One region of the Parasphingorhabdus sp. JC815 genome, then DNA from elsewhere that is predicted to be linked to it. Evidence: predicted binding sites of a transcription regulator. Region 1 holds the regulator's gene; the other holds the start of a gene.
The links. The regulator LexA, encoded in region 1, represses DNA repair genes until DNA is damaged. The targets are predictions, from matches to a motif close to GTTCCNCNCTTGTTCT.
Positions count from the first base shown of each region.

Region 2: a site for LexA is predicted at 3,862-3,877, ahead of AB1K62_RS08915 (ribonucleoside-diphosphate reductase subunit alpha). Genes of this name have one in related genera too.

Region 1 is NZ_JBFEFM010000001.1:540,255-547,661, reverse strand. Features, by position in the region: gene trpE (anthranilate synthase component I) at 1-457, shown strand, start outside; gene AB1K62_RS02625 (polyhydroxyalkanoic acid system family protein) at 727-1,029, opposite strand; gene AB1K62_RS02620 (aminodeoxychorismate/anthranilate synthase component II) at 1,144-1,728, shown strand; gene trpD (anthranilate phosphoribosyltransferase) at 1,781-2,773, shown strand; gene trpC (indole-3-glycerol phosphate synthase TrpC) at 2,781-3,584, shown strand; gene moaC (cyclic pyranopterin monophosphate synthase MoaC) at 3,581-4,048, shown strand; gene AB1K62_RS02600 (molybdopterin molybdotransferase MoeA) at 4,048-5,244, shown strand; gene lexA (transcriptional repressor LexA) at 5,313-6,014, shown strand; gene AB1K62_RS02590 (ComEC/Rec2 family competence protein) at 6,044-7,407, opposite strand, start outside.
Region 2 is NZ_JBFEFM010000003.1:164,009-171,415, forward strand. Features, by position in the region: gene AB1K62_RS08895 (TonB-dependent receptor plug domain-containing protein) at 1-11, opposite strand, end outside; gene AB1K62_RS08900 (hypothetical protein) at 164-433, opposite strand; gene AB1K62_RS08905 (fumarate hydratase) at 541-2,064, opposite strand; gene AB1K62_RS08910 (rod shape-determining protein) at 2,158-3,192, opposite strand; gene AB1K62_RS08915 (ribonucleoside-diphosphate reductase subunit alpha) at 4,028-6,121, shown strand; gene AB1K62_RS08920 (ribonucleotide-diphosphate reductase subunit beta) at 6,285-7,343, shown strand; gene AB1K62_RS08925 (hypothetical protein) at 7,353-7,407, shown strand, end outside.

The sequences.
Region 1 (7,407 bases):
CGGGCGTGTCAGTAAAGCGAATAGCGTAGAGGTCACCGATAGCTATACCGTCGAATTTTACAGTCATGTCATGCATATCGTATCGAATGTTGTCGGTGAGCTTGCCCCTGATAAAGACGCGCTCGACGCCCTGTTCGCAGGCTTTCCCGCCGGAACCGTTAGCGGAGCGCCCAAAGTGCGCGCCTGTCAGATTATTGCCGAGCTGGAGCCGGAAACCCGCGGCGCTTATGCGGGCGGTGTCGGTTATTTCTCACCCGACGGCAGCATGGATAGCTGTATCGTTTTGCGTACCGGCATTGTGAAAGACGGCACCCTGCATGTTCAGGCCGGAGCCGGTATCGTCGCCGATAGCGATCCGCTCAGCGAACAACGTGAGTGCGAAGCCAAATCAGGTGCATTACTGGCCGCCGCAAAAGAAGCCGTGCGGCGTTCTCAGGATAGTGATTTCGGACAATAGGGCCGAGCTGTATTTTCGGGTAGCAGATGCCCTAAGTTCAGTAAGTTCACACCAAGGAAGGTTTATTTTTCGCTGATTCTTGGATTATCGTAGGATTTTCCAACAATTGTTCAACCCTTTGCCAGTCTCGGTAAAATTGCCGGCCGCGTTTACGCCAATATCAGGCGGAACAATATCGGGCGGAACAATATATATTCTGAGAAATAGCCACGCTGTGCGTATCATGGACGCCGCCATGTAGGAAAGGCGCTTTATATCCTCTTACATCCTCACTCCAGCATTTTAGGCGCTTTTTCCTGAAGTTTGGCTTTAATCTTGTTCGCAAACATCGCCAGCATGGGCGGTAGATCGAATATCGCGTAAACCTCTTCGTCGCGAACCTGCATTTCACCGCCAATCCGCTGACCTATTGCTTCCAGTGTGCAATGCAGCGTGTCGCCTTCCCAACGGTGGTCAGATAAAGTCGCGCCGGGGATGGTTTCGCTTAACTTGTGGATACCACCCGCAATCCGGCTGCGTGCTTCTGCTCGCCCCAATTTATGCGATATGGTAATGGTAACAGGCTCACTCATGATCTAATCTCTCTTTCTTCATCATTATCACTCTGATTCTCTCCGTCAAACGATCTGCGGGCTATGCAGCGGAAAAACTTGGCCTGCGATGTTTTTATGATTAGGCAGCATTTCATGATCTTGGTTATCGACAATTATGACAGCTTTACCTTTAATCTCGTCCACTATCTTATGGAATTGGGCGCAGAGGTCCGGGTAGAGCGCAATGATGCAATGCGGGCAAGTGAGGCATTGGCTACAGGAGCGGATGCGTTCCTCATTTCTCCCGGCCCCCGCACGCCCGATGAAGCGGGCATATCGCTTGATCTTGTCGCGGCTTGCGCGGATGCAGCAAAGCCGCTGCTTGGCGTATGTCTGGGGCATCAAAGCATTGGGCAGTATTTTGGCGGAAAAGTTGTGCGCGGCGGGTTAATGCACGGCAAAACATCTCCAGTCACCCATGACAATAGCGGAGTCTTTGCGGGACTTCCCTCCCCCTTTACCGCCACCCGCTATCATTCATTGATTGTTGAGGATATTCCACAATCTTTGATCGTCAATGCGACTGCCCAAGACGGATCTGTCATGGGTTTTCGCCATGAAAGCCTCCCAATTCACGGGGTTCAATTCCATCCCGAAAGCATCGCTACCGAATATGGCCATGACTTGCTTGCCAATTTCATACAACTGGCCGGACTGACCCCAAAGCAAATCGCATGATTGACAGACTGATACGGCAGCTTCCGGTTTCCGGAATGCGAGGAGAGAAATAATGACAACCACCCTTCCCGATCCGGCTGCGCCGCTGTCCAGCACAGATGCACAAGCTGCCTTTGCCGCCATATTTGACGGCAAGGTTGATGACGAGAGTATCACAGACTTTCTGGTCGCATTGGCCGACCGCGGAGAGACAGCAACAGAAATTGCCGCAGCAGCGAAAGAAATGCGTACGCGCATGATCCCGGTTAACGCGCCTGCCGGTGCCATTGATGTGTGCGGAACCGGCGGAGATGGCAGCCACAGCCTCAACATATCAACAGCGACATCGCTGATCGTTGCCGCATGCGACATCCCGATGGCCAAACATGGCAATCGCGCTGCGTCCAGCAAATCCGGCGCAGCGGACACATTGGAAGCTCTGGGCCTTGATTTAGACAAAGCATCGTCGGGCGGAGAGAATCTTTTACGCGAGATTGGTGTCGCGTTCTTCTTTGCGCCCAATCATCACCCTGCGCTGGGACCGCTGGCCCCTATTCGCAAGGCTATTGGCCGACGGACAATCTTTAATCTGCTCGGTCCTTTGTGTAATCCGGCACGGGTCAGGCGTCAGTTGATCGGGGTTTCTACCCCCGACCTTGTGGAAACTTTTGCTCAAGCAGCGGCGCAGCTGGACTATGAAAAAATCATGATCGTGTCCGGTGAAGAGGGTTTGGATGAGCTAAGCATTTCCGGGCCGTCCCGGTTAGCGATTGTCGAGGGGCAGTCCATTATCCACAGCCGGATTACACCCGAAGACCTCGGCCTTTCGCGCCACGATGCCGACGCGATAAAAGGCGGCGATGCGGCTTATAATGCCGCTGCCCTAAGGAAATTGTTACAGGGTGAACGCTCTGCCTATCGCGATGCGGTATTGCTTAATAGCGCAGCCGCCTTGATGGTTGCCGGAGCAGCCGAAAGTTGGGAAGAGGGCGTTGAAGAAGCAACCGAAGCGCTCGACAAAGGCTTGGCCAATGCCATATTGGACTGCTGGATCGCTAATCAATAAGATATAGATAATGAATAAACTCACCGAAATTTGCGAAGCGAAACGCGAGCATGTGCGCGAGAGCCGGACCGCTATGTCCCCATCTGCCCTGCGTGATCGAGTGATGGAACAGACCCCGCCCAGAGGGTTTATTCGCGCTATTGAAGAAAAGTCGGCCAACGGCTTTGCCCTTATCGCAGAAATTAAAAAAGCCAGCCCGTCCAAAGGTCTGATCCGGGCTGATTTTGATCCTCCGGCCCATGCCCTTGCTTATGAAGCGGGCGGTGCGGCCTGTTTGTCGGTGCTCACCGATGCGCCCTATTTTCAGGGTGCGGATGAATATCTTGTCGCAGCACGGGCGGCCTGCAACCTCCCCTGCTTGCGAAAAGATTTTATGGTTGATCCGTGGCAGGTGGAAGAATCGCGAGCGCTTGGCGCAGATGCAATATTGGTTATCATGGCCGCTCTGGATGATGGTCTGGCTCTCGAAATCGAGGCGGCAGCCCATGAACTGGGCATGGATGTTCTGGTTGAAGTCCACGACGAAAGCGAACTGGAACGCGCGCTTAAACTGCGATCACGGCTTTTGGGTATCAATAATCGCAACCTCAAGACCTTTGAAACCAGCCTTGAACAAACCGAACGTCTGGCGAAACTTGTTCCCAAAGACCGGATCATGGTATCGGAAAGCGGTATATTTACCCATGAAGACTGCCAGAGACTGGCGCAGTCGGGCGCCCGTGCGTTTCTGGTCGGAGAGTCACTGATGAAACAGGCCGATATCGAAGCGGCAACCCGTTTGTTGCTATCAGGCGAATATATAAACACATGAGCAAACTCACCCATATTGATGAAAAGGGCGCGGCGCACATGGTCGATATATCGGCCAAGCAAGACACGGTCCGTGAAGCAAATGCCGAGGGTTTTATCAGTATGAAGCCCGATGTTCTGGACGCGATCAGGGCGAATAGCATGAAAAAAGGGGATGTGCTGTCCACTGCCCGTATCGCCGGGATCATGGCAGCAAAGAAAACCAGTGACATCATTCCGCTTTGCCACCCGCTTGCTTTAAGTAAAGTCACTGTGGATTTTATATTTCAAAACGCTGGTATCACCGTTCACTCTATGGCGCGTCTGACCGGAAAAACCGGCGTAGAAATGGAAGCTTTAACAGCGGCTTCTGTGGCGCTTCTAACCATTTATGACATGTCCAAAGCCATGCAGAAAGATATGGTAATCAGCGATATTCGCCTATTATCCAAATCCGGCGGCAAATCGGGAGACTGGACCGCATAATGACGTCATTGCTGCCTTTTGAAGATGCACAGAAGCGGTTAATTTCCATGGCGGAGCCCTTGGCGTCAGAAACGCTTCCGGTCGCGGAAGCACTGGGACGCTATCTTGCTGAAGACCTCATTGCCCGGCGTAGCCAGCCTGCTGGCGATATGTCAGCGATGGACGGCTATGCCATCCGCTTTGCCGATCGCGAGGGGCCATGGCAATTGGCCGGAGAATGTAAGGCCGGAAGCCCGCCTTGCCCGCCTATCAAGAGCGGACAAGCAGCGCGGATCTTTACCGGTGCGTTGATGCCGGACGGGGCCGATACCGTCGTCATGCAGGAAAATGTGACGCAGGATGAAGATGGCGGGAATGATATTATCCGCCTGATATCAGACCCCTCACCGAGCAAAGGCCATCATGTTCGCGGCAAAGGCGGGGACTTTAATGCCGGCGATATAATGCTACAGGCCGGAACATATCTTAGCGCCGCCGCTTTAGGACAAGCTGTTATGGCCGGCGCGGGCAGCATTACAGTCGGGCGACGCCCGAAGGTAGCGGTCCTTTCGACCGGCGATGAACTGGTTGCGCCAGGCACCGACACCCTATCGCATCAGATACCAGCCAGTAATGACGTCATGATAGCTGCGATGCTATCACAGACACCTGCTATAACCCACACGATCAGCAGGATAAAAGATAATCTGGATAGCCTTTGTGACGCCCTTGCCAGCGTTGATGATTGTGACGTCATTGTAAGCATCGGCGGGGCATCAGTGGGCGATCATGATCTGGTAGCTCCGGCATTTGAGCGGCTGGGCGGACAGACAGATTTCTGGAAAATAGCCATGAAGCCGGGCAAGCCGTTAATGGCCGGAAAACTTGGTGACAGCATAGTTCTTGCCCTGCCCGGCAATCCGGTGTCTGCTTTTGTTACGGCGACATTATTTCTGCTACCGCTGATCCGGCATATCGCGGGTTCCCGCTCGCCATTGCCCGTCATGCAAACTGCTGAGACGCGCACTGCTTTGCCTGCGACCACGCACCGCGCCGAATTTCTGCGGGCAAAGGTCGATAATAGTGGGATTACGGCAATGAATAGTCAGGACAGCGCCAAACTTTCCGTGCTCGCTGCTGCCAACGCCCTGCTCTATCGCCCACCTCATAGCCCTGTGCAGCCAGAAGGCATGGCCGTTTCCTATATTACTATTTGAATAGCACTTGACTTACCTGTGTATGTTTCATAATTGTTCTTTATACGTTCCCGATAAGGACATATACTATGCTCACCCCGAAACAACATGAACTTTTATGCTTCATCCATAATCGCTTGGAAGAATCAGGTGTATCTCCTTCTTTTGAAGAGATGAAAGATGCGCTGGGGCTGAAATCCAAATCCGGTATCCACCGATTGATCAGCGCATTGGAAGAACGGGGGTTCTTGCGGCGCCTTCCCAATCGGGCGCGCGCCTTGGAAGTGACCAAAATGCCCGAAGGCGGGAATATCAAACTTCCGGAAGCGGCAGAATCAAATGTGGTTAGTATTTCCTCCGGTTCGCCGCGACCCGCCGCCGCGAAAGAGCTTACTGTTGTTTCCAATGATGTGATTGAAATTCCTCTCCATGGCCGGATTGCCGCTGGTGCACCCATAGAGGCACTGGAAGGTCAGTCAGCTCTTTCGGTTCCTGCGGCCCTGCTGGGTTCTGGTGAACATTATGCGCTGGAAGTGTCGGGCGATTCGATGATTGAGGCTGGCATATTAGATGGCGATTATGCCCTAATCCAGCGCACCCAAACCGCACGGAACGGTGAAATTGTTGTCGCATTGGTTCATGATGAGGAAGCGACACTCAAATATCTCTACAAAGAAGGCGCTACGGTGCGTCTGAACCCCGCCAACAGCGCTTATGAACCACAGATATTCGGTCCTGATGAAGTGCAGATACAAGGCAAAATGGCCGGACTTTTGCGGCGTTATAACTGATAGCCGGATTGACCCTGACGGGCCGCGGTTTAGTCCGCAGGTCCCGTGAATGCCCGGCGCGCTGCTGAATTTTCCGGCGCAGCAAAGCGCATCCAGCTATGATGTCCGTTACGGTCCCGAACAGTTGTGATCTGCCGGTTTTCCAAATCTATTGTCATGCCGCCAACCTGACTTAATGTTGCGCGATCCGCTTTAATCCAGCGCGGTTGGCAACTGCGCGGAAGATAACGGTCGCTGATCACAATATCAGCCCGTCGACAAGCGGCTGATAATGCCAGCGCCGGAATATGATAAGAACTGCGCGTAGCGAGGATCACCCAGTTTCTATCGGTCGTTCTTATTGTCACTGTGCAACTATCTGCATTGCAAGAGGCATTGGGCCAATCCTCCAGCAAGGCCGCTTCACCGTCAATTCCGGCATTTTCCAATATCATATTACGGACAAAACCCCCGCTGCGGGTGCGTAACATGGCCAGTTCACCCTCGTCAGAGCGAAACCCGACATGGCGGCCATCGCCGGTAATATAAACGTCCGGCGCGCGGGACAGGTTAATGATTAAAATAGCGATGATGACGGGAAGAACTCCCCAAATCCGCCAGCGCTGACCCCAAAGAGAGAGCCACAGACCGCCAAATACCAATAACGCAAATGCCATAAGCGGCATTGTTGGCAACATAGTCACCGACCCCGGGCGACTGGACACATAATGGGCCAGAATGATCAAACCACTTAGGGATTTTTCACATATCCACCATATCGGTGCACCAAGACCGAAAATATCAAGCACCAGCGCCAATGCTTCCAGCGGCATAATTACAAATGTTGTCAACGGAATAGCGATGATATTGGCCAGCGATCCATAAATACCCGCTTTATGAAAATGATATAAGGCAATCGGCATCAACGCCATTTCAACGACCAGTCCCGTCAGGAAAAGCCCGGCTAACATCCTGCCAAGCCGCTTGAGCGCAGCTTCTTCCCGCGTTGCAAATAGAGCCTGCACTTTGGGGTGGTCATGCATGGCAATAATCGCAGTCACCGCTGCAAAACTTAGCTGAAAACTTGGTCCGACTAGGGATTCCGGCCAGAGGATCAACACGAACAGGGCGCCCGCCGCAACCATACGCAATGTGATCGCGCTGCGCCCCATGATTAGCGCCGCCAATACAAGCAGCGCGGCGACACAGGCGCGAATTGTCGGCACCTGCGCTCCGGTCAGTAACGTATAGGAAAGCGCACCAATGGCGGCGCAACCGGCAGCGATTAACGGCAATCGAAAACGCAGCGCCAAGGGCGGGAAAAGCGCCAATAGGCGCAAAACCAGAAGATAGATTGCGCCCACGACCGCCGTCACATGAAGCCCGCTGATCGACAAAAGATGCGCCAACCCAC
Region 2 (7,407 bases), on a different contig from region 1:
TTAACGTTCAAAATTATCCCCTCCCGTTAGAAAGCCTGTTTGCTTCCTTCCATTCGGGTTTATGACCAGATAGTTACAAAAGAAATTGTCGTTCGATAAACTACATATGTAGTCGGATTAACGACGTGCAAAGCTGCCCTTCCGGTTTTACGGAGAATATGAGCTAATGTCTGTTTGAAAATAAGGCATAAGCACCCGCACCATTGGCAAGAGTATAAATGCCATAGAAAATAACAGCCATAAGCATGCCCATATTAGCAAAGACCAAAGCTGCGGCCAGCATCAGAAATTCCAGAATATAGCTTCCATAAGGCCCAAGCAGCTTGGAAAAACTGCCCCTTGCCTCGGTAATCATCGGGTGATCACTTTCCATCATAGCCTTGTGCATGGCAAAATTGCCGATGCCGCAAATAAAGATGATGAACACATACATTATTGCATCATAGTATATATCATCGCCCTTGTCAGCGATTTCAGATGATTATGCGATTTTGAGGAAACCGTCGCCCCGCTCACGACCGGGTACGACGGTCTCACATCTCAAGCCTTCTCGAGCAGGCCTTCTTTCTTGATCTTTTCCTGCCATACTAGCGGCGCAAGGTGGTGGACGCTTTGTCCTTCGGCATCGACCGCAACGGTAACCGGCATGTCTTGCACTTCAAATTCATATATGGCTTCCATGCCAAGATCTTCAAAACCGACAACTTTTGATCCTTTAATCGCACGGCTGACCAAATAGGCGCTGCCGCCCACAGCCATCAAATAGGCGCTTTTATGCTTTTTGATAGAATCCACGGTATCCAGACCGCGTTCCGCTTTGCCGACCATGGCGAGCAGGCCTTGTTCCAGCATCATGTCGGTAAACTGGTCCATCCGCGTTGCGGTGGTAGGGCCAGCCGGACCGACCACTTCTTCACCGACAGGATCAACCGGACCGACATAATATATAACGCGGCCCTTGAACTCGACAGGAAGTTCTTCACCTTTGCCAAGCATATCCTTGATGCGTTTGTGCGCGGCATCGCGGCCGGTCAGCATTTTGCCGTTAAGCAGCAGGCGGTCACCATGTTTCCATGAAGCCACTTCGGCGGCATCAAGATTATCCAGCTGAACCCGCCGCGCTTGTGATGATGGCGTCCAGTTAACATCAGGCCATTCGTCCAGCTTTGGTGCTTCCAGATAGGCGGGGCCACTGCCATCGAGGGTGAAATGCGCGTGGCGTGTGGCCGCGCAATTGGGGATCATCGCAACCGGCTTTCCTGCCGCGTGGCAGGGCCAGTCATTGATTTTGACGTCCAATATAGTGGAAAGTCCCCCCAGTCCTTGTGCGCCGATACCCAGCGCGTTGACCTTGTCAAAGATTTCGATGCGGAGCTCTTCAATATCATTGCGCGGGCCACGCTGTTTCAACTGGCCCATATCAATCGGGTCCATCAGCGATTGTTTGGCAAGCAGAACGGCGCGTTCGGCCGTGCCGCCTATCCCGATGCCAAGCATGCCCGGCGGACACCAGCCTGCACCCATTTGCGGCACCATATCCAGCACCCAGTCAACAATATTGTCGCTCGGGTTCATCATCTTGAACTTGGATTTATTTTCGCTGCCGCCGCCCTTGGCTGCAACGTCAATCGAGACATTATTACCCGGTACCATTTCGACATGCAGGACACAGGGCGTATTATCTTTGGTATTGCGCCGCGTGAACGCGGGATCGGCAAGTATGGAGGCGCGCAATTTATTTTCCGGATGCAGGTAAGCGCGTCGGACGCCTTCGTCGATTATCTCCTGCATGGATTTTGATGTATCGTCGAGGCGGCAATCCATGCCCCATTTTACAAACACATTGACGATGCCGGTATCCTGACAGATTGGCCGATGCCCCTCTGCACACATGCGGCTGTTGGTCAATATCTGCGCGATTGCGTCCTTGGCTGCCGGGGATTTTTCTGCCTCATAGGCTTCGCCCAGCGCGCGGATATAATCCATCGGATGATAATAAGAGATAAATTGCAGCGCGTCGGCGACGCTTTCAATCAAGTCAGCTTGGGTAATCGTAACGGTCATCATGGCTCCGGAAATATTCTTGGAATGCGATCGGGAGGTCTTTTGGCGGATATGGTGAAGGTCGGCAAGGTTTTCTGTGCCGATAAGCGAGAGTCAGGCGGGAATCAGCGCGCCCTGATAGAGCGGATCTTCCAGCGCACGTCCTGCGCCATTGGCTACGCACATCAATGGATCATCAGCAATTGTGACAGCCAGTCCGGTTTCCGAAGCGATATGCTCATCAATCCGACCCAGCAGAGCACCGCCACCAGTCAGGATTATGCCTTGATCGACAATATCGGCGGCCAGCTCAGGAGCTGTATTTTCGAGCGCGTTGCGAACGCTTTCAGTAATCTGGCCTACAGCCTCGGCAATAGCGTAGGTTATTTCGGCTTCGGTAATGACGATCTTTCTCGGCATGCCTTTTACCAGATCACGGCCACGGATCTGCATTGTGCGCCCGTTATCGAGCGGACTGACTGCGCTCGCTATTTCATGTTTAATCTGCTCTGCGGTGGTTTCACCGATAGCCAGATTATGTTTGCGGCGAATATGGGAAGTAATGGCGTCGTCAATCTTGTCACCGCCCATGCCTCCCGAAGTGCTGAAAGCCAGCCCTTGCAACGATAATACCGCAACTTCCGTTGTGCCGCCGCCAATATCAACGACCATTGTGCCGATGGGTTTCGATACTTCGATGCCCGCGCCAATAGCTGCTGCCATTGGTTCCTCGATAAAGAAGATATGGGATCCGCCAGCATTGGAGGCGGCATCCCTGATGGCTCTGCGCTGAACATTGGTTGATCCGGAGGGTATGCAAATGACAATATCGAAACGGCGCAGCAATCCTGTCTTTTTTTCATGCACTTTATGGATGAAATGTTTGATCATCTGTTCTGCGACATCCAGATCAGCGATCACCCCATCTTTTAGCGGGCGGATAACCTGTATATTCTCGGGCGTCTTGCCCATCATCAATTTGGCATCGCTACCTACGGCGCGTACTTTGGTTACACCGTCGATGGTTTCCAGCGCCACGACAGATGGCTCATTAAGTACGATTCCGCGATCGCGCAGATAAATGAGCGTATTTGCCGTGCCCAGGTCAATCGCGATGTCATGCGATTGGAGTTTAAAGAAACTACGCATAGATAATCAGATACTTTTATAAAGAGAGATCACATTCCGGATGCGAAAAATTAGCGAACACAAGCCGACTCTGCCCCAATGAATCTTTTCTGTCCAGTCGAGCTGTGTTGAAAATCAATCGTCTGTCATTTCTATGGCGGATTATATTGCGATCGAATAGCCCCTGAATCGGTATTTTTGCGGAAATAACTTTATCCACTCATGTCATGCTACCACCAGATGTTGTATATCGGCGGCGATGCGTGCACCCGTATGTGAATTTTTCATCAGGCAATGCACTTTATGATGCAGCACATAGTGGAAAAAATATTTTTCTATATTTTCCACTTGCCCTCTTGATCTCTGTGAGCATCTCTTGATGGCCTAGCGGGTCCATGCGTCGCTGCGCTGCAACATGATATGGCGTTCGATGAAACGAGTCATTTCTGCGATGAGCAGATCCGTTAAAATGTAATTTACCCTCTTGCATAAAAATTTGTTTCAGCCACTATGGGTTGTGGTTAGGTAATGGGGAGGGCACCAATTTATGGTATTAGATACCGAATCGGCGCATGGCTCCTGTTAGTCTGAATCGCAAGTGATTTTTTGGGTTTTCGGGCAAATATATATGCCCGTAACAGTTTTAAAAATGTTACGTTCAGTCACTCGGTTCCAAGCAATTGTCCGAGTCGAACAATACGAGAACAAATGGTCTGGTGTTTAACCCATCAGAAGATCGGTCGGATAGCCAGCAAATATGCGCTGGGAAGCAGACCGGAAAACGTGCTCGGCTGGGGTAAAACCCGGTCGGGGGTATATTTGGGCGCTATTGGATTGGATTGAGAAGGGGGCTTTGATGGATTTTAGAGATAGCCGGGATGATGCCGGAAATGGTGATAGAGATATGAGTGAGAATGATATGGCCGCCGAAACATTGGATACGTCAGCGTTGGATACATCAGCAGACCAGTCCGAAAGTCTGAAAGATGAACCTGCAACCATTGCCAAGACAGCTCCGGTGAAAGAGCCGGAGGTTAGCAAAAAGGCTCAAGCTGAAGCAGATGCAGCGAAGAAAAATGACGAAAAAGAACTGAAAGCGGAGCGCGACAGTCATAGCGTCGAGAAGCGCCGGTTCAAAATCGTTCTGGATGAATCGCGCGATGCGCTGCTCACGGATTTTGGCAAAGAGACGCTGAAAGATCGCTATCTGCTGCCTAATGAAAGTTTTCAGGACCTGTTCTCCCGCGTGGCGGATGCCTATGCGGATGATCAAGAGCATGCCCAGCGGCTTTATGATTATATTTCAAAGCTCTGGTTCATGCCGGCCACCCCGATTTTGTCTAATGGCGGTACCGGTCGCGGCTTGCCGATCTCATGCTATCTTAACAGCGTGGATGACAGCCTGGGCGGGATCGTCAACACCTGGAACGAAAACGTCTGGCTTGCGTCAAAAGGCGGTGGCATTGGCACCTATTGGGGCAATGTCCGCGGCATTGGCGAGCCGGTTGGCCTGAATGGTAAAACCTCTGGTATCATTCCGTTTGTGCGAGTGATGGATAGCCTGACACTGGCGATTTCGCAGGGCAGCTTGCGGCGTGGTTCGGCGGCTTGTTATCTTGACATCGACCATCCGGAAATCGAAGAGTTTCTTGAAATTAGAAAGCCTTCCGGTGACTTTAACCGAAAAGCTCTGAACCTGCATCACGGCGTGTTGTTGACCGACGCGTTTATGGAAGCCGTTCGCGATGGAGAGGAAATTGAGCTTAAGTCGCCCAAGACGGGGGAAGTGCGTGGCACTGTTGATGCGCGCTCGTTATTCCAAAAGCTGGTCGAAACGCGCCTCGCCACGGGTGAGCCTTATATTATCTTTAACGACACGGTAAACCGGATGATGCCCAAGCATCACCGCGATCTGGGATTGAAAGTATCAACTTCCAACCTGTGTTCCGAAATCACACTGCCCACGGGTCGTGACCATTTGGGTGAGGACAGGACGGCAGTGTGTTGCCTGTCCTCACTTAACCTTGAAAAATGGGATGAATGGTCAGCGGACAAGGAGTTTATCGAGGATGTTATGCGCTTCCTTGATAACGTTCTACAGGATTATATTGACCGCGCGCCTGATGAAATGGCGCGGGCGAAATATAGCGCCAGCCGCGAACGCAGTGTTGGTCTTGGTGTTATGGGCTTTCACAGCTTTTTGCAGGCACGCGGCCTTGGTTTTGAAAGTGCGTTGGCAAAATCGTGGAATATGAAGATGTTCAAGCATATTTCGGCGAAAGCGTCCGAGGCCAGCATGATGCTTGCCAAGGAACGCGGTCCTTGTCCCGATGCCGCCGATCAGGGTGTGATGGAGCGCTTCTCCTGCAAAATGGCTATCGCGCCTACCGCGTCGATCAGCATCATTTGCGGCGGCGCATCTGCCTGTATCGAGCCGATCCCGGCGAATATCTATACCCACAAAACGCTGTCCGGCAGCTTTGTGGTTAAAAACCCGCATCTGGAAAAATTGCTGCAAGAAAAATCAAAAGACAGCACTAATGTCTGGAACAGCATCCTGGAGCAGGGCGGCAGCGTCCAGCATCTCGATTTCCTCTCTGCCGAGGAAAAAGACGCGTATAAAACCAGCTTCGAGATTGACCAGCGCTGGTTGCTTGAACTGGCCGCGGACCGCACCCCATATATTGATCAGGCGCAGTCTCTGAACCTGTTCATTCCGGCGGATGTCGATAAGTGGGACTTGCTGATGCTGCATTTCCGCGCATGGGAACTGGGAATCAAGTCGCTCTATTATCTGCGTAGTAAATCCATCCAGCGCGCCGGATTTGCCGGTCAGCAAGAGGCCGCGTCGGGCGGCGGCGTAGAAGCGGATAATACGCTCGACCCGAAAACGGTCGAACTGATGACGGCGGAAACAACAGATTATGACGAGTGTCTGGCTTGTCAGTAATATGGGTCAATAATTTGGACCAATAATTGGGCTTTGGCCTACTACCCCCTCCCGATTTGCTCCTTTACGGGAGGGGGCTATTTTTCCCGGACGGGATAAAGGGCGCAATATTCCTCTCTCCTAGCAGAGAGAAAACAGATGTATGAAAGCGGAGTAAGATAAAATGTCACTTCTGGAAGCACGTAAAACATATAAGCCTTTTGAATATCCCTGGGCCTATGATTTCTGGAAGCGTCAGCAACAGATCCACTGGATGCCCGAAGAAGTGCCTTTGGGTGAGGATTGCCGCGACTGGGCGCAAAAGCTGACCGATCATGAACGCAATCTGCTCACGCAAATCTTCCGTTTCTTTACCCAGGCGGATGTCGAGGTGCAGGATTGCTATCACGACAAATATGGCCGCGTGTTCAAACCGACCGAAATCAAAATGATGCTCACCGCGTTTTCGAATATGGAAACCGTCCATATCGCCGCCTATTCGCATCTGCTCGACACAATCGGCATGCCCGAATCCGAATATTCGATGTTCCTTGAATATGAAGAGATGAAGGACAAGCATGATTATATGGGCACATTCGGCGTCGATACCGACGAAGATATTGCCAAAACGCTGGCCATGTTCGGCGGCTTTACCGAAGGATTGCAACTGTTCGCCAGCTTTGCAATGCTGATGAACTTCCCGCGCTTTAACAAAATGAAAGGCATGGGACAGATTGTGTCATGGTCCGTGCGCGATGAATCGTTGCACTGTGAAGGCATTGTCAAAATGTTCCACACATTCGTAAAAGAACGCGATTGCCTAACCAAAAGCGTCAAAGAAGAGATTATCGACTGCTGCCAAAAAACCGTGCGGCTGGAAGATGCGTTTATCGACCTGGCCTTTAGCGACGGCCCTGTGACCGGCATGACCGCGAAAGAAATCAAGCGCTATATCCGCTACATTGCCGACTGGCGTCTGGCACAGCTTGGCTTTGACCCGATCTACATGGTCGAAGACCACCCGCTGCCGTGGCTGACCCCGCTGCTCAACGGTGTCGAGCACGCCAACTTCTTCGAAACCCGCGCCACCGAATATTCCAAAGGCGCAACCCGCGGCAACTGGAACGAAGTATGGGACAGCTTTGACAAACGCAAAGGCAACAAAATCATCGGCGTCGAAGCACCGAATAATGACGAAGATGGCGAAGATATGTTCGAGCAAGCGGGAGTTGCTGCGGAGTAGGGGGATAGGGTGAAAGTTTTTAAATTACCAACGAGCGTTCAGGGTCAAGATACTAATCAAGGTG